Regions from separate parts of the Rhizobium sp. USDA 3886 genome, predicted to be linked through region 2. Evidence: riboswitches for the same ligand, from Rfam matches in the RefSeq annotation. Region 2 holds a riboswitch; the other holds the start of a gene.
What was found. Region 2 has a riboswitch for S-adenosylmethionine ahead of metA (homoserine O-acetyltransferase MetA). Riboswitches for the same ligand answer to the same signal wherever they lie in the genome.
Positions count from the first base shown of each region.

Region 1: another riboswitch for S-adenosylmethionine. It lies ahead of ACZ9BX_RS12910 (O-succinylhomoserine sulfhydrylase); the one in region 2 lies ahead of metA (homoserine O-acetyltransferase MetA).

Region 1 covers NZ_JBWCDC010000001.1:2,512,004-2,521,116, forward strand. Annotated here, with positions in the region: gene ACZ9BX_RS12905 (2'-deoxycytidine 5'-triphosphate deaminase) at 1-998, opposite strand, end outside; SAM riboswitch at 1,072-1,150, shown strand; gene ACZ9BX_RS12910 (O-succinylhomoserine sulfhydrylase) at 1,197-2,381, shown strand; gene apaG (Co2+/Mg2+ efflux protein ApaG) at 2,604-2,996, shown strand; gene ACZ9BX_RS12920 (Hsp33 family molecular chaperone) at 2,997-3,992, opposite strand; gene argF (ornithine carbamoyltransferase) at 4,086-5,003, opposite strand; gene ACZ9BX_RS12930 (acetylornithine transaminase) at 5,044-6,243, opposite strand; gene ACZ9BX_RS12935 (GcrA family cell cycle regulator) at 6,664-7,197, shown strand; gene phoB (phosphate regulon transcriptional regulator PhoB) at 7,268-7,951, opposite strand; gene phoU (phosphate signaling complex protein PhoU) at 7,986-8,699, opposite strand; gene pstB (phosphate ABC transporter ATP-binding protein PstB) at 8,734-9,113, opposite strand, start outside.
Region 2 covers NZ_JBWCDC010000001.1:3,280,635-3,289,747, reverse strand. Annotated here, with positions in the region: gene ACZ9BX_RS16660 (SIS domain-containing protein) at 1-609, opposite strand, end outside; gene nagA (N-acetylglucosamine-6-phosphate deacetylase) at 625-1,776, opposite strand; gene ACZ9BX_RS16650 (SIS domain-containing protein) at 1,776-2,807, opposite strand; gene ACZ9BX_RS16645 (GntR family transcriptional regulator) at 2,804-3,577, opposite strand; gene ACZ9BX_RS16640 (aldose epimerase family protein) at 3,694-4,716, opposite strand; gene metA (homoserine O-acetyltransferase MetA) at 4,837-5,760, opposite strand; SAM riboswitch at 5,821-5,898, opposite strand; gene ACZ9BX_RS16630 (ABC transporter ATP-binding protein/permease) at 6,051-7,886, shown strand; partial or broken gene ACZ9BX_RS16625 (ABC-F family ATP-binding cassette domain-containing protein) at 7,935-9,113, opposite strand, start outside.

The DNA of each region.
Region 1 (9,113 bases), 770 kb from region 2:
TCGTAAACCAGGCGGCCGACGATCTGGCCGTCCTCGAGGATGAAGGGCACTTCGTGGCTGCGGACCTCGAGGACGGCACGGCTGCCCATGCCGCCGGCGGGCGCGTGGCCGAAGCCCGGGTCAAAGAAGCCGGCGTAATGCACGCGAAACTCGCCGACCAGCGGATCAAAGGGCGTCATTTCGGCGGCATAGTGCGGCGGAACGTGCACGGCCTCGCGCGAAACGAGGATATAGAACTCATCCGGGTCGAGGATCAGCTCGTTGCTGCCGCGACTGTAAAGCGGCTCCCAAAAATCGAAGATATCGTGCTCGGCCTTCTTGTCGACATCGACGACGGCCGTGTGATGCTTGCCGCGATAGCCGATCAAGCCCTCCTTGTCGCCAGCCAGGTCGATCGAGAGCGCAATGCCGCCGCCGGAAACGTTGGGCTTGGCGCTTGCGACCAGCGTTTCCGCATCATGCAGCGCCTGCAGCTCCGGCTCGCCGAGAATCGAATGCCCGACGCGGAAACGTATCTGCGAGAGGCGCGAGCCGCGGCGCACGACGACGGGGAACGTGCGCGGGCTGATTTCCAGATAGAGCGGGCCGGAATAACCGGCAGGAATCTTGTCGAATTCCTGCGCGTAGTCGGTAATGACGCGGGTGAAGATGTCGAGGCGGCCGGTCGAGCTTTTAGGATTGGCCGAGGCAGACATTTCAGTCGGAAGATCGAGCCGCTCCATCAGAGGCACGATATAGACGCAGCCCGTTTCGAGCACGGCACCTTCGGAGAGGTCGATGACATGCAGGCTCAGCCGGTCGAGCTTGTCGGCAACGAGATGCGATGGACCCGGCATGAAACTGGCCCTAACGCGGAACGCCTTGGCGCCCAGGCGCAGGTCCAGGCTGGCCGGCTGGATCTGATCGCGGTCCAGTTCCCGCTCCGTCGTGAGGCGGCCGGTTTCAAACAACGCGGCTATTGCGCGATCGGCCAAGATTCCAGTTTCGCGAGCCATCATGCTCCATCCATAATTCGCTTCCGACAAAACCAAACTCAAGGAATTGACGCAAGAAGCTAACAGCAGTATTGCAGCTTTATCCCGTGGTGATTTGGCCGGTCGGCTTGCAGCCACGTTAAAAAAGTGGCTAAAAAGACCGGGTATGAAACCGGTCTGCTTTTGCGGCCGGTTTTTTTGTTGTTTGAAGGTGGTGATGGCATGAGCAAGACTTGGCGCCCGGCAACTCAACTCGTTCACGGCGGAACCCTGCGCTCGCAATATGGCGAGACTTCGGAAGCGATCTTCCTGACGCAGGGTTTCGTCTACGATACGTCGGAAGCGGCTGAAGCCCGCTTCAAGGGCGAGACGGACGGCTTTATCTACGCCCGCTACGGAAGCCCGACCAACGACATGTTCGAAAAGCGGATGTGTGCGCTCGAAGGCGCCGAAGACGCCCGCGCCACCGCTTCTGGCATGGCTGCCGTCACCGCGGCGATCCTCTGCCAATTAAAGGCCGGCGACCATATCGTTGCCGCCCGTGCGCTCTTCGGCTCCTGCCGGTGGGTTGTCGAAACGCTGGCGCCGAAATACGGTATCGAATGCACGCTCATCGACGGCCGCTACCTCGAAAACTGGGAAAAGGCGATCCGTCCGGCGACGAAGGTCTTCTTCCTTGAAAGCCCGACGAACCCGACGCTGGAAGTGATCGATATCGCAGGTGTTGCCAAGCTCGCCAATCAGATCGGCGCGAAGGTGGTCGTCGACAACGTCTTTGCGACGCCGCTCTTCCAGAAGCCTCTGGAACTCGGCGCCCATATCGTCGTCTATTCCGCGACCAAGCATATCGACGGCCAGGGCCGCTGCCTCGGCGGCGTCGTGCTTTCCGACAAGGAATGGATCGACGAAAACCTGCACGACTACTTCCGCCATACAGGCCCGGCCATGTCGCCATTCAATGCCTGGACGCTTCTGAAGGGCATCGAAACGCTACCGCTGCGCGTCAAGCAGCAGACGGCAAGTGCGGCCACGATCGCCGACTTCCTCGCCGAGCAGAGGCAGGTGGCAAACGTGATCTATCCGGGGCGCAAGGACCATCCACAGGCCGACATCATCGCCAAGCAGATGTCCGGCGGCTCCACGCTCGTCGCATTCGAGCTGAAGGGCGGGAAGGAAGCCGCCTTCGCGTTGCAAAATGCGCTCGATATCATCAAAATCTCAAACAATCTCGGCGATTCCAAGAGCCTGATCACCCATCCGGCAACCACGACGCACAAGAACCTGACCGACGAAGCGCGCGCGGAACTTGGCATTTCCGCCGGCACGGTTCGCCTTTCGCTCGGCATCGAGGATGCAGAAGACCTCATCGAAGATTTCGCTCAGGCTCTTTCAAAGGTTAGGTCCTGAACTTGCAATAGCGACGGCCGGACCTTGCCGGCCCGGCCGGATGCTCCACCTAATAAATGGCGCAAGAGTCTTGCTTCAATGCGGAAATGAACTTTGATAATTAGGATTAATGTTCGAAACGACGTGTAATCACGCTGTTTGAAGGATGATGCATGTGCCGTTTCTTGACGGATCGAGCGCTGCATAAGATACGGGTAACATATCTTGGCTATGGTGTAAGGCATGTACCGCGCCCTCACACGAGATATCGAAGTCGTCGTCGAGCCCTTTTATCTGGAGGAGCAATCCGATCCGGACGACGATCGCTATGTCTGGGGCTACCGGATCGTTATCAGCAATAAATCGGACCTGACCGTGCGGCTCATCAATCGCTACTGGAACATCACCGATCAGAGCGGCATCGTGGACGAAGTGAGTGGCCCGGGCGTCGTGGGCGAGCAGCCCCGGCTGGAACCCGGCGATACCTACGAATACTCATCCGGCTGTCCGCTCGATACGCCCTCCGGCCTCATGTTCGGCCATTACCAGATGGAAACGGATGACGGAGAGCTTTTCGATGTCGAAATACCCGCCTTCTCGCTTGATTCCCCCGGGCTGCTCAGAGTGCTGAACTGATCATTCGGCAGCCGATGCGACCTCCACGACTTCAAAACGATAGGTCGTGGAGCAGAATTCGCAAGTGACGGCGATCTCGCCGTTCTCCTGACTGGCATCGATCTCTTCCTCAGAAAAGCCCTTCAGCACGTTCTTGATCTTGTCGCGCGAGCAACTGCAGCGATCGATGACTTCCCGGGTGCCGAAAACACGCACTCCGCGCTCGTGGAAGAGGCGGAAGAGCAGGCGTTCGATGCCGACCTGCGGATCCGTCAGTTCGTCCGCATCGATGGTGTCGACCAGCGCGCGCGCTTCGGTCCAGGCGTCGTCTTCCTTGTGTGCCAGCGCGGCGTTATCGCCGTCGCCGCCGTGGAGGTCGCGCTGACGCATACGCTCCGGCGCTTCCGGCAAGAATTGGGCAATGAGCCCGCCCGCCCGCCAGCGGTGGCGCGGCTGGCCCGCCTGGTCGCGATCGAGCAGTTCGGCGGCCGCCAGGCGGACGCGCGTCGGGATTTGCTCCGACTGTCGGAAATAGGTGCCGGCGATATCTTCGAGTGAGGTGCCGTCAAGCGCCACGATGCCCTGATAGGGCTGGCTGAACTTGCCCTGGTCGATAGTGAAAGCCAGCACGCCCTTGCCGAGAAGCTGTTCCGGCTCGGTTTCGCCGGCAGCGACCGCCTTGTCGAGCAAGGCCTGATCGAAGCGTGCATAGGCGCGTACGTTCTGCGGCGTCGAGAAATCGGCAACGAGAAGATCGACAGGGCCGTCGCCTTTTGTCTGCACCGTAAATTTGCCTTCGAACTTGAGGGACGTCCCGAGAAGTACCGTCAGCACGATGACTTCGGCAAGCAGCCGGGCGACGGGTGCAGGATAATGATGGCGCGCGAGGATCGCATCCAGCATAGGCCCGAGTTGGACGGCGCGGCCACGCACATCGAGGCCTTCTACCTGAAATGGGACTACGTGATCATCGCCAGCGAAATCGAACTCGCCGAGAGCCCTTGCAATTTCTGCCATGGTCTTACTCCTAGTAGTCCAGGCGGCGGACCAGAGGTCTTTTCGCCCGTGCCGCCACGAGGCCATCAGGCCAGACGTGACGCCCAGTATGGTTCAGATCGCGCCCAGGCACCATGCAAGAATCGACTTTTGCGCATGAAGACGGTTCTCCGCCTCATCGAAGACCACGGATTGCGGGCCATCGATCACATCGTCCGTCACTTCCTCGCCGCGATGGGCGGGCAGGCAATGCATGAACAATGCATCCTTGCCGGCCTTCGCCATCAAAGCCGAATTGACCTGATAGGGCTGGAAGACGTTGTGACCGCGGGCCCGATGTTCCTGATTCATGGAGACCCAGGTATCGGTTACCACACAATCGGCGCCTTCGACCGCACGGTCGGCGTCATGGCCAAGCATGATTTCGGCGCCCTCATTGCGAGCCCAGTTGAGATAGTGATCCTTGGGCTCGGAACCAAGAGGCACAGCCATATTCATGCGATAGCCAAAACGGGCCGCACCTTCGACCAGCGAGTGCAGCACGTTGTTGCCATCGCCGGTCCAGGCAATCGTCTTGCCCCTGATCGGACCGCGATGCTCCTCGAAGGTCATGATATCTGCCATGATCTGGCAGGGATGCGTGTCGTCCGTCAGCGCGTTGATGACCGGCACCGTCGCATGTTCGGCGAGCTCCAGCATGCGGTGGTGCTCCGTGGTGCGGACCATGATCGCATCGACATAGCGCGAGAGCACCTTGGCCGTATCGCCGATCGTCTCGGCGCGGCCAAGCTGCATCTCCGTGCCGGAGAGGAAAAGCGTTTCGCCACCGAGCTGACGCATGCCGACATCGAAGGAAACGCGTGTACGCGTAGAGGGTTTCTCGAAGATCATCGCCAACATCTTGCCCGCGAGCGGCTTATCGCCTTTGCCGGCCTTGAAGGCCTGCTTGCGGACGATCGCATCATCCATGATGGCTCTGAGATCGGATGCGGTTACCGCCGAGAGATCGAGAAAGTGTTTGGGGGAAGCCATGTCGTTCTTACCTGTATGCGCCTTGAGGGGCGTTATCCGTTCAAGCCGTCTTCCTGGTCTTTGCCGCGCGAATGCTTTCGGCAGCGCGCTCGACGCGGGCAAGGCCCTCGCGGGCTTCCTCCGCCGTGACGACCAGAGGTGGAAGGAGACGGATGACATTATCGCCCGCCGGAATGGCCAGAAGATGAGCAGCACGAATGGCCTGCAGCAGTTCGGAAGACGGGACGGCAGCCTTGATGCCGAGCATCAGGCCTTCGCCGCGCACATCTTCGATGATATCCGGATAGCGATCCTTCAGCGAGGCAAGGCCCTGGCGGAAGACGAGCGCCACATCGCGGACATGCTGCAGAAAGCCGTCGGCGAGGATGACGTCGAGCACCGCGCTGCCGACCGCCATGGCAAGCGGATTGCCGCCATAGGTGGAGCCATGCGTGCCGGCCTTCATGCCGGAGGCGGCATCCGCGGTCGCCAGGCAGGCGCCGAGCGGGAAGCCGCCGCCGATACCCTTCGCTACCGCCATGATATCCGGCGTGACGCCCGACCATTCGTGGGCAAAGAGTTTGCCGGTACGGCCAACGCCAGTCTGGACCTCATCGAGGATGAGCAGCAGACCCTTCTCATCGCAGATCTGGCGGAGTGCCTTCATGAACTCATGCGTCGCCGGACGGACACCGCCCTCGCCCTGCACCGGCTCTATGAGGATGCCGGCGGTCGCATCGGTGATCGCTGCGCGGACCGCCTCGATATCGCCGAAGGGGACCTGATCGAAGCCCGGCGCCTTCGGGCCGAAGCCCTCGAGATACTTCTCCTGACCGCCGGCGGCGATTGTCGCCAGCGTGCGGCCATGAAAGGCGCCTTCGAAGGTGATGATGTGGAAGCGCTCGGGATGACCGTTGGAATACTGATAGCGGCGCGCAGTCTTGATCGCGCATTCCAGCGCCTCGGCGCCGGAATTGGTGAAGAACACCTTGTCGGCGAAGGTGACGTCAGTCAGCCGCTTGGCAAGCGCTTCCTGGCCGGGAATTTCATAGATATTCGACAGGTGCCAAACCTTGTCGGCCTGCGCCTTCAGGGCTTCGACAACATGCGGATTGCCGTGGCCGACGGAAGTCACTGCAACGCCTGCGCCAAAATCCAGATATCGTTCGCCGCCTTCAGTGATCAGCCAAACGCCCTCACCTCGCTCGAACCGCAAAGGGGCGCGAGAATAGGTGTCATATAGCGGCGCGGCTTGAGCCATGGCGCGATCTCCTGTCATCGTTAGGGCAACCAGACTCCGGCTAAAAACCGGGTCCGAAAAATTAAAAATGCCGCCTTTCGGCGGCGAGTGCCACTATTGACGTTTCGCACCGCGATGTCAACAAAACTGCGGGCTTCGTGCGCCATGGGACCACCTCCCCGAACGAGGTCATTTATCAACAGCTAATGTTGCAGAAATGACTCGCTCGGGAAGCAAGTTGGGGAAAACTTGAAATTCGATTCATCCGGATTCCCGCGACTCTTGTCACGGAGTCAGCCTCACACTAGGTTAAAACTCAATTACTAGACTGCATGCGGCGGAACTAGTCACCACAATTGGTCAGGCGTTTCCTGCTTCGGATGTATCCGGAGCAAGGGTGGGGGATTCTGCCTTCACAACGCTAAACGGCGGAGACAGGGCATGAACTGGACAGACGAGCGAGTCGAAAAACTCAAAAAGCTTTGGTCCGAAGGACTGAGCGCGAGCCAGATCGCTGCGCAGCTCGGCGGAGTGAGCAGGAACGCGGTGATCGGCAAGGTCCACAGGCTTAGCCTTCCGGGCCGCGCCAAGGCCGGCGGCACCGCGGCGGCCGCACGCGCGCCGAAGCGTAATACCTCGGCTCCGCGCGCACCGAACTATGCATCGCGGATCGCGACCCGCACCGTCACGCGCCAGCAGGGCGCAACGATGCTCAAGGAAGAGATCGAAATCGATCTCATGGAGGAGGTAAACTATCGTCCGGCCGCAAACGTGGTCGTGCCGATCTCCCGCCGCCTCGGCCTGACGGAACTCACGGAACGCACCTGCAAGTGGCCGGTCGGCGATCCGCTGAAGGATGATTTCCACTTCTGCGGTTGCGATAGCCCGGACTCTTCACCCTACTGCAGCTATCATGCGCGCCTTGCCTATCAGCCGGTCAACGAGCGCCGCAGGACAGCAGCTCGCGCAAACTGAGCCGGATAAAAGACAAACGGAAACGGGCCTCGCGGGCCCGTTTTTTGATGTCCGGCAATGGAAGCGGCAATCAGGATTCCATGGAATATCCGGCACCGCGGACGGTGCGAATGACATCCTGCATGTTGGAGAAGTTCAGCGCCTTGCGCAGCCGGCCGACATGGACGTCCACAGTGCGCTCATCGACATAAATGTCGTGGCCCCAGACACCGTCCAGAAGCTGCGAACGCGAGAAAACGCGGCCGGGCGACGACATCAGGAATTCCAGGAGGCGGAATTCGGTGGGGCCGAGGCGAACTTCGCGGCTTTTGCGGTGAACACGATGCGTTTCGCGGTCGAGTTCGATGTCGCCGCATTTCAGCACCGTCGAGAGCACCTCAGGCTTGGCGCGGCGCAGCATCGCCCTGACGCGGGCAACGAGCTCCGGCGTCGAAAACGGCTTGACGACATAGTCGTCGGCGCCGGTCGAAAGGCCGCGGACGCGCTCGCTTTCCTCGCCGCGCGCCGTCAGCATGATGATCGGCAGGCGCTCGGTCTCCGGACGCATGCGCAGGCGGCGGCAAAGCTCTATGCCCGATACGCCCGGCAGCATCCAATCGAGGATCAAAAGGTCCGGCGTGCGCTCCTGAAGCCGGATTTCGGCCTCGTCGCCACGCAGGATGGTATCGACCTCGAAACCTTCGGCCTCAAGGTTATAGCGAAGAAGCACACTCAGTGCCTCTTCGTCTTCAACGACTGCAACTCTCGGGATCATTCGGTTCGGTCTCCTGAGGGCCGGTTCGGAATTGTCATTCCGTGACCGCGCCGACGGTGTTGGCAGTATCGTCCTTCGGACGTTCGCCTTCCGGCTGGGCGCCGGTCGCCATGTAATAGATCGTTTCGGCAATGTTGGTGGCATGGTCGCCGATGCGCTCGATGTTCTTGGCGCAGAAGAGAAGATGCGTGCAGCTGGTGATGTTGCGCGGATCTTCCATCATGTAGGTCAGAAGCTCGCGAAACAGCGAAGTGTACATCGCGTCGATTTCCTCGTCGCGCTCGCGGATCGACTTCGCCCTGTCGGCGGCACGGGTCGTATAGACGTCGAGCACTTCCTTGAGCTGGACGAGCGCCAGTTCGGAAAGATGCTCGAGGCCGCGGGCGAGCTTACGCGGAACGCCGGTGCTTTGCACCGCGATGACGCGCTTGGCCGTGTTCTTGCCGAGATCGCCGACGCGCTCAAGGTCGGCTGCGATACGGATCGAGCCCATGATCTCGCGAAGGTCGGAGGCCATCGGCTGGCGGCGGGCAATGGTGACGACCGCCTTGTCGCCGATCTCGCGTTCGGCATGATCGAGGATCACGTCGTCGGAGATGACCTTCTGGGCCAGAGCCGTATCGCCGTTGACAAGGGCGCGGACTGCGTCGGACACCATCTGCTCGGCAAGCCCACCCATTTCCGAGATGCGGCGGGTTAGGAACTTCAAATCGTCGTCATAGGCAGAAAAGATATGGGTCGATGCCATGGGAATTGTCCTTGAATAGCCTGAACGCCGCAACTCAGCCGAAGCGGCCCATGATGTAATCCTGGGTGCGGGGGTCGTCCGGGTTGGTGAACATCTTGTCGGTGTCGTTCTCCTCGACGAGATTGCCGAGGTGGAACATAGCGGTCCGCTGCGAAACGCGGGCCGCCTGTTGCATCGAGTGCGTCACGATGACGATGGTGAAGTTCTCGCGCAGCTCATGGATCAGCTCTTCGACCTTGGCAGTCGCAATCGGATCGAGCGCCGAGCACGGTTCGTCCATCAGGATGACTTCCGGGCTCACGGCAACGGCACGCGCGATGCACAGACGCTGCTGCTGGCCACCGGACAGGCCGGTGCCGGATTCATGCAGGCGATCCTTGACTTCGTTCCAAAGGCCGGCGCGCTGCAGCGACT
Region 2 (9,113 bases):
GACCTCCGCAAAGATCGCATTCAGCACCGTTGCTCCGACTGCCGTCGACACCGGGCCGACCTTGAGGCCGCTTCCAGCCAGATCGAGCACGGCATCGCCGGGCGGAAGGCCGTTGTCCAGCACTACATCTGCGATATCCGCGAGCCGCCGGCGGCCGTTGGCAATCGCGCTTGAGTAGGCAAGCGAGGTAATGGCAATCACCTTGGCGCCGATCTCGCGGCCATAATCCGCAGCCTCGATCGGTGCGGCATTCACGCCCGAGTTCGAAGCAATGACGATGACATCGCCCGGTTGCATGCCGTAGCGCTCCAACACCGGACGGACGAGACCCTCCGTGCGCTCATAGACTGAGCTGATGACCGCCCCCTCGTGCAGCATGGCAGAGCCGACCAGAACTGGCACGGTGAAGGCCAGACCGCCGGCGCGATAGTGCACCTCCTCAGCCAGCATATGCGAATGGCCAGTGCCGAATACATAAACGCGCTTGTCGTCACGTGCCGCATCGAGGATTGCTGCGGCCGCCTTCGCCATCGGTTCTTCAAGACTTTTCTTCAAAGCCTCCAAACGGCCGATCAGATTGGAAAAATAAGCATCCGTAACCGCGGTCATGGCATTTCCTTCACTTCAGGCCGCTTCGCCGCCGATCCAAGTGGCAGTAACTTCGATCGCATCCGTCAGATGCACGAGGTCGGCGCGCGCTCCCGGTGAAAGATGGCCATAATCATCGAGCCGGAGAGAGCGGGCCGGATAAAGCGTTGCCATGCGCAGTGCCTCGGAAAGCGTCAGATCAAGATAGGTGACGCCATAGCGGATGGTCGACGCCATATCGACATCGGATCCGGCAAGCGTTCCGTCCGAAAGCACCAGCTTCGAGCAGAAGCCCCCCTTCTCACGCCGAACGGTGCGGCCGTTCAATGTGAACGTATCTTTTTCGGATCCAACCAGCGACATGGCGTCCGTCACGAAGAAGAGCTTACCCTCCCCGCGCTTGGCACGAAGTGCCGTGCGCAGCGCTTTCGGATCGACATGGTGGCCGTCGGCGATGATGCCGCACCACGTCGACGGATGGTCGATCGCGGCCCCGACCAGACCCGGCGCGCGATGGCCCATCTGGCTCATGGCGTTGAAAAGATGAGTGACGCCGCGCGCACCGGCATCGAACCGCTCTTCCGCGGCTTCGCTGGAACAATCCGAATGACCGATGCTAACGATGACGCCGGCTTCGCTCAGTTCGCGAACTTGCGCGACCGTCACCTGCTCGGCCGCCATTGTCACGAGCAGCGTACCGATGGCCTCGCGGGCGCGGATTAAGGCTTTGACATCCCTGTCTTCGACCGAGCGCATCAGTTCGGCAAGATGCGCACCTTTACGGGCGGGTGCCAGATGCGGACCTTCCAGATGAAGGCCGGCCACGCCGCGGTTGGTTTTGACCGCATCCTTCGCTGCCTCGATCGCCGCCGCCGTCGCCTCTGCCGTATCGGTGATCAGCGTCGGCAGCAGTGCCGTCGTGCCGTAACGCCGGTGCCCCTCGGCGATGATATGCATTGACGATGCCGACGGCTCATCGTTCAGCATACGCCCACCGCCGCCATTCACCTGCGCATCGACGAAACCTGCCGAAAGCACGCCGCCGTCAAGCAAGATCGTCTCGCGCTCGGGCAATCCGTTGCGCGGAACGATGGCCTCGACCCGGCTATTAGTAACGATCAGCGCTTTTCCGTCGTGGAACCTCTCGCCGTCGAAGATGCGGGCACCGGTGAAAATCTTGCGGGGCATCATATCGTCTCCGTGACTTTGAGCAGGTTCGCCGGCTTATCCGGATCGAAACCCTTGCGGCGCGTAACCGACTCGATCAGGCGATAGTAGACGAGAAGCGACACCAGCGGATCGAGCAGGCCGTTGCCCGTCGTCGGCACGCGCAGATTGACCCCGGAAAGCGGTTGCGCCGAAAACGGCACCGTCGTTGCGCCGAGCTTCTGCAACCGTTCCAGCGCTTGAACGTTGTTGGCATAGGCCGCATCGTCGGGCATGAAGGCGACGATCGGGAAACCCGGCTGTACGAGACGCATCGGGCCATGCATCAGTTCGGCCAGCGAGAAGGCTTCCGCGTGAAGGCCGGACGTTTCCTTGGCTTTCAGCGCGGCCTCAAGCGCGATCGCGAATGCCGGACCGCGGCCTGCTGTATAAAGCGAGGTCGCATCGAAGAGCACGTCTTCTGCGGCACCTGTATCGATACCCACAGTCGCCGATAGAGCCTCCGGCAATTTCTCCAATGAGGCTTGCAGATCAGCCTTGCTGCCAATCGCAGCCGTGACGCCGGCAAGCGCTGCGACCGAGGCAATGAACGACTTGGTCGCGGCAACGCTCTTTTCTGCACCCGCATTGAGGTCCAGAACGATATCCGCCTGCTTCGCAAGCGGGCTGTCAGTGACGTTCACGACGGCGATCGTCTTCGCGCCGCCGCGTTTGGCGGCTTCCTGAAGGGCGACGATATCCGGGCTGGCGCCCGATTGCGAAACCGTGAAGTGAACGCCACCCTTCAGCTGCAGAGGTGTACCATAGACAGACGCGATCGATGGGCCGACAGAGGCCACGGGAACACCGGTGGTGATTTCAAAGAGATACTTGAAGAAGGTTGCGGCATGGTCCGAAGAGCCGCGCGCGGCCGTCGTCACGACGCTCGGACGAGCCGAGGAAAACAGCTTGGCGATCTCGGCGAACACCGGCTTTTCCTTTTGAAGCAGCGAGGCGACCACGTCCGGCGACTGACCCGCCTCCTGCAGCATCAGCGACTGGTTCTCACTCATAGGTCATCTCCAATTCTCAGTTCGGCTACGAAATCATAGGCATCGCCGCGGTAATGCGAGCGGGTGTATTCCACGACGCGCTGATCTTCCAGGCGGGAAATCCGTTCGATCAAAAGCGCCGGCGCACCGGTCTTCACATTCAGCATCGAGGCCGAGGAAGGGTCGAGCGTCACGGCGGTTAGCCGCTGCAGAGCACGCACCGGCCTGTGGCCGCTTGCCGCCAGCGCATCATAAAGCGATCCCTCGCCGCCAGCATTGTTGCCGAGGAACTTGACCGGCACAACTGCCCGTTCGATCGCCAGCGGCAAGCCATCCGCAAGGCGCAGACGATCCAAGCGCAGAACGGTCTCATCCTGCCCCAAACCGAGGAGGAAGGATTCTTCCGGCGACGGCGAATTGATCGTACGGGACAGTATCCTTGCCGCCGGCGAACGGCCACGTGACCGCATATCGGCCGAGAAAGACGAAAGACGCCAGAGCGGCTGCTCCATGCGCTCGACCTTGCTGGAAACGAAAGTACCGCTGCCGTGTCGCGACTCCAATGCACCGGAACTCATCAGATCACGATAGGCGGTCCGCACTGTCACGCGGCCAAGCTTCAGGGCCTCGGCGAGGTCACGCTCTCCGGGAAGAGGCGCCCCCGGCTTAAGAAGGCCTTCCTGAATGAGGCCCGTCAAAGCCAGTGCCAACCGCTTGTACAGCGGTCCCGCCATCACGTCATCGCGCAGACCGCGGGCATTGAGCTCCGCTACCAGACTGGTTCTATCCATGGATAGGCAATAGAACCTATTTAGAACCACTTTTCAAGTTGAATCTATATAGGCAAAATAAAACCCTCGTGACGGGGCACGAGGGGTCAAGGGCGAAGCAATAATCCCCGCAGAGATCAGCTCTTCGTGAAGATGTAGTCCGTCTCCTGCCGCAGCACGTCGCCTGGGTGCAGCACCGCATTCGGAAAGCCTTCGTGATTGATCGCATCCGGCCAGACCTGCGTTTCAAGGCAGAAACCGGCAAAGGGCCCGTATTTCCGGCCGCCGATGCCCGGTACCGCAACGTCGAGCTTGAAGCCGGCATAGAACTGCACGCCCGGTTCGGTAGTCCGAACCTCCAGCGAGACACCGGAATTGACGCTGCGTGCCAGAACGACGGAGCGCTTTGCCGTGCGTTCCGTCGAAAGGCAGAAATTATGATCGTAAAGCGCCTGCTCTCCACCTTCGAGCCGCTTCATCGGCGCCATTTCGCGGAAATCGAACACCGTGCCTTCGACCGGACGGACCTCGCCGGTCGGAATCTGCTTGTCATTGGTCGGTAGATAATGATCGGCAGCGATCATGATGTCGTGGCCGAGCGCATCCTCGCGGCCGTCGAGGTTGAAATAGGCATGCTGGCAGACATTGGCGAGCGTCGGCTGGTCGGTGGTCGTTTCATAGAGAACCGAGAACTCGCCATTGCCATGGACCCGGTAAGTCGCCTGGACCGTGCAATTGCCCGGATAGCCGGCACGGCCGTCCGGATCGACGATCTTCAGCACGACGCGATCGACCTCATGCTCGACGATCGTCCAGTTGCGCTTGGCGATATTGTCGCTTCCGCCATGCAGATGCGAAACGCCCTTTTCGTTGAGTTCGAGCTGATAGGCCTTGCCATCGAGCATGAACTTGCCATCGCCGATGCGGTTGGCGCAGCGGCCGGGCGTCGCGCCGAAATAGGAGGAATGGGCCGGATAGCTGGCAAAGTCGTCGAAGCCGAGCAGGAGAGGGGCATCATGCCCATCGAGCCGGAGATCCTGTATGACCGCACCCCACGTCATGATCTTGGCGGTGAGACCGCCGCCCTTGATCTCGACGCGATAGACGGTTTCGCCGTCTTTCGCCGTTCCGAAAATTTCCCGTTCCAGCTTTTCTGACATGGTCCGCCATTCCCAATCTGTGTTGATTTCAGGTCGCGAACCTGCCCCCATTTGCCAAGGACCGCAACCACCAAGCACAAAAAGAAACGCTGCAGCCGCAAGGTCAGCGGCGGCTGCAGCTCAGATTTTTGTGCCGATTTCGTCGAGATTATAAGGCGTCGTCTGGTAAATCTCGTTGATCCAGTTGCCGAAGAGCAGATGCGCGTGGCTGCGCCAGCGGTTCTGGGGTGCGAGCGACGGATCGTTATGCGGGAAATAATTGTGCGGCATCTTGATCGGCACCCCGGCATTCACGTCGCGGAAATATTCGTCCGAAAGCGACGTGGAGTCGTATTCCACATGGTTGAACATGTAGAGCCGCTTGCCTTTTTCCTCGTGCGCGAGACACACGCCCATCTCATCGGATTCCATGAGGATTTCGAGGTTTGCGGATTTTTCGATATCGGCGCGCCGGACCTCGGTCCAGCGTGAAACCGGCACCTCGAAATTATCGGAAAAGCCGTTGAGGTAGACAGATGAGGGCTTGAGGTTCTTGTGACGATAGACGCCGAAGGCCTTTTCCTTGAGCTCGTATTTCGGAACCTTGTGGAAATGGTAGATCGCCGCCATTGCGCCCCAGCAAACATTCATGCTCGAATGAACGTTCGTCTCGGTCCAATCGAAGATCTGCTCCATTTCTTTCCAATAGGTCACGTCCTCGTAAGGCAGAGCCTCGATCGGCGCGCCGGTGATAATGAAGCCGTCGAACTTGCGATGCTTTACCTCTTCCCAGGTCTGGTAGAAGGCAAGCAAATGATCTTCGGACGTGTTCCTGGCCCTATGGTTTCCAATGCGGACCAGCGAGAGCTCCACCTGCAGCGGCGAAGCGCCCACGAGGCGAGCCATTTGCAACTCCGTCTTGATCTTGTTCGGCATGAGATTGAGAAGCCCGATCTGCAAAGGGCGGATATCCTGACGGATCGCCGCCGTTTCGGTCATCACTCGCACGCCCTCATGAACGAGAGTTTCGAAAGCGGGCAGGGTATCGGGGATCTTGATAGGCATTGCGGTCACTCGATCAAACAAAGGTACCGGCAAACAAAAACCGGCGGCGAAAGAATCGCTACCGGTCCGCACGCGGCCCTTTAGCGATTTATTTAACGTGGCTGCAAGCCGGCCGGCCAAATCACCACGGAGCACACTAAATAGCGCTGGAGCCCACGCGAATCAATCGCGATTCTCGAAGTGGCGCGTTGAACCAAGGTAACTCACGCGTTAATGACTGGTAGAATCTGTTGATAGACAGGGCGCGTCACCATGTTAATCAAAGATCATGATCCGCATGGAAGAGCATAATGGCAGACGACGTCAAAGTCAGACCGAGCATTCAAGGACAGGATAGGGTAGGTTACGATCTGAGCCTCGGATATCGCCTGAAGCTGATGTTTGCGGCATTCTGGAATTCGAAGGTTCGCAGCAAGATCGTACTTCTCGCGCTGATTCTAGTTGCTGTGATTCTGGCGACCGCTTATGGCCAGGTTATCTTGAATCGCTGGAATGCGCCGTTCTACGATTCCCTGCAACGCCGGGACGTCACCGAATTCTTCCATCAGCTTCAGGTTTTCGCGCTGATTGCCAGTTCACTGCTGCTCCTGAACGTCGGCCAGGCGTGGCTCAATCAGATGACCGCGCTTTACATGCGCGAAGGGCTAACCCGCGATCTCGTGGATCAATGGCTGAAACGCAAGCGTGCGCTGCGCCTCGCTTCAACCGGGCTGATCGGCGTCAATCCGGACCAGCGATTGCATGAAGACGCCCGCAATCTTGCGGAAAGCACGACCGGCCTCACGCTCGGCCTCCTCCAGTCGACGATCCTGCTTGTCAGCTTCATCGGCGTTCTCTGGGAGCTTTCGAGCGGCTTCGTCTTCCATTTCCGCACCTATGCCTTTGCCATCCCAGGATATATGGTCTGGGCCGCGATCTTTTATGCGGCGTCCGCCTCGATTCTCAGCCAGATCGTCGGCCGGAAACTGGTGAGGCTGAACGCCGACCGCTTTTCCAAGGAGGCGGAGCTTCGCTTTTCACTGATGCATGCCAACGAGAATATGCCGGCGATTACCGTTGCCCGCGGCGAGGAAAACGAACGTCAGCGGATCAATGGAGACATCACCTCGGTACTCGCCATCCTGAAGCGCCTGACGATGGCGACCACCAACCTCACCTGGGTTTCGGCCGGCTACGGCTGGCTGGTCATCGTCATTCCGATCATCGTTGCCGCTCCCGCCTATTTTTCGGGAAGCCTGACATTCGGTGAACTGATGATGTCCGTCGGCGCCTTTAACCAGGTGAACACCGCACTGCGCTGGTATGTCGCCAATTTTGGTCCGATTGCCGAATGGCGTGCCACGCTGATGCGCGTGACTGATTTCCGCCACGCCTTGCAGGGCATGGACGAGCCGCTCAATCCGAAGAATGCGATCGCCTACGAGGATAACGCGGATACGCTGACCCTCAGGAATGTCACGATCGCAGCCAAGCTCGGCGAGGAGATCGACCAGTGCGGCGGCTTTGCCGTTCGCGAGACGGATGTCACGATCAGGGCCGGCGAGAAGGTCATGATCAATGGCGATCACAATGTGAATCGCAAACTGCTGTTCCAGGCGCTCGCCGGCCTCTGGCCCTGCGGCCACGGCAAGATAGGGCTGCCGCCTGCCAACGACATTCTCTTCTTTCCGCAGGTAGCCTATGTACCGGGCGGCACGCTACGCGAAGCACTGTCCTTCCCGGAACCGGCGACCACCTACAATAAGGAAGATGTCGAAACAGCACTTGAAAAAACCGGCCTTGGTCACCTCGTCACACGTCTCGATACACGAGCCCGCTGGGACAAGGTGCTGGATTCCGACGAGCAGAAGGCGATCGGCTTTGCCCGCCTGCTGCTCGTTCGCCCGCGCTGGATCATTTTCGATGAAGTGCTGGAAGGGCTTGAGCTGGAATGGCAATCAACGCTGATGGCAGTACTAACGATGCTGTCCGGGTCCACCATGATCTATATCGGAAGATCCGACGCTTACCTCGAAGCTTTCAATCCGCGCACCTTGCATTTGCACCCGCTGGCGGAAAAAATCGAGCAACCGACTGTTCCGAAGACCGGGACTGGCACAGCACATGCACCGGCTCCTGCCCTTTGAATAGTTGGTTCACATCTGCCACATGAAACGGGAGGACGCACTTTCGTGTCAGCCTTCCAGCGCTTCGCGCAGCATTTCGAGCTCCAGCCATTCCTCTTCCATTGTCGTCAAGCTGTCGCGTAGCTTTTCCATCTCCGCCGCAAGCCGATTGAAGGTAGCGGAATCCTTGCTGAAGAGATTGGGGTCTGCCATCTTTTCTTCGCGCTTTGCGATTTCAGCTTCTGCTTTGGCTATCTCCTTCGGCAGGTTGTCGAGGGCGAATTTCTGCTTGTAGGAGAGCTTGACCTTGCCCTTCGAGGTGTCTGCTGCAGGCGTCGTGGGCTCCGCTCTCGGCTTTTCCGCCGGCCTTTTCGGCCCTCCTTCGCTCCTCCATTGCGCCCTTGCGCTGGGCAAGCATGTCGGAATAGCCGCCGGCATACTCGATCCAGCGCCCATCGGGCGCATCGGGAACGGTGGGTGCAATGGTCGATGTCACCGTGCGGTCGAGAAAATCGCGGTCGTGGCTGACGAGGATGACGGTGCCGGGGAACCCCGCCACGATTTCCTGCAGCAGGTCCAGCGTCTCGAGATCGAGATCGTTGGTTGGTTCATCGAGGATCAAAAGGTTGATCGGCCGAGAGAGGATGCGCGCCAGCATCAGCCGCGCGCGCTCGCCGCCCGACAAGTTCTTGATCGGCGTGCGCGCCTGTTCCGGCTGAAAGAGGAATTCCTTCATGTAACCGGTCACATGCCGCTGCTCGCCGTTCACCAGCAGGCTCTCGCCGCGCCCGTCTGTCAGGTAGTTCGCGAGCGTATTCTCTGGATCGATATCGTCGCGCTTCTGGTCGAGTGTTGCAATTTCGAGGTTGGTGCCGAGCTTCACCGTGCCGCTATCCGGCGCGAGCTGTCCCGTCAGCATCTTCAGAAGCGTCGTCTTTCCCGCGCCGTTTGGCCCGACCAGGCCGATGCAATCGCCGCGATGGACGCGGATCGAAAACGGCGCCACGATCAAACGGTGGCCGAAGGTCTTGGTAATCTTCTCTGCTTCGATCACGAGCTTGCCGGATTCCTGCGCGTCGGACACGGCAGCCTGCACAGTTCCCTGAGGCCCCTTGTGGCCCCGATACTGGGAGCGCATCGTTTGCAGTTCGCCGAGGCGGCGCATATTGCGCTTGCGCCGCGCCGTCACGCCGTAACGCAGCCAATGCTCCTCGCGCTCGATCGCCTTACCAAGTTTGTGTTGTTCCA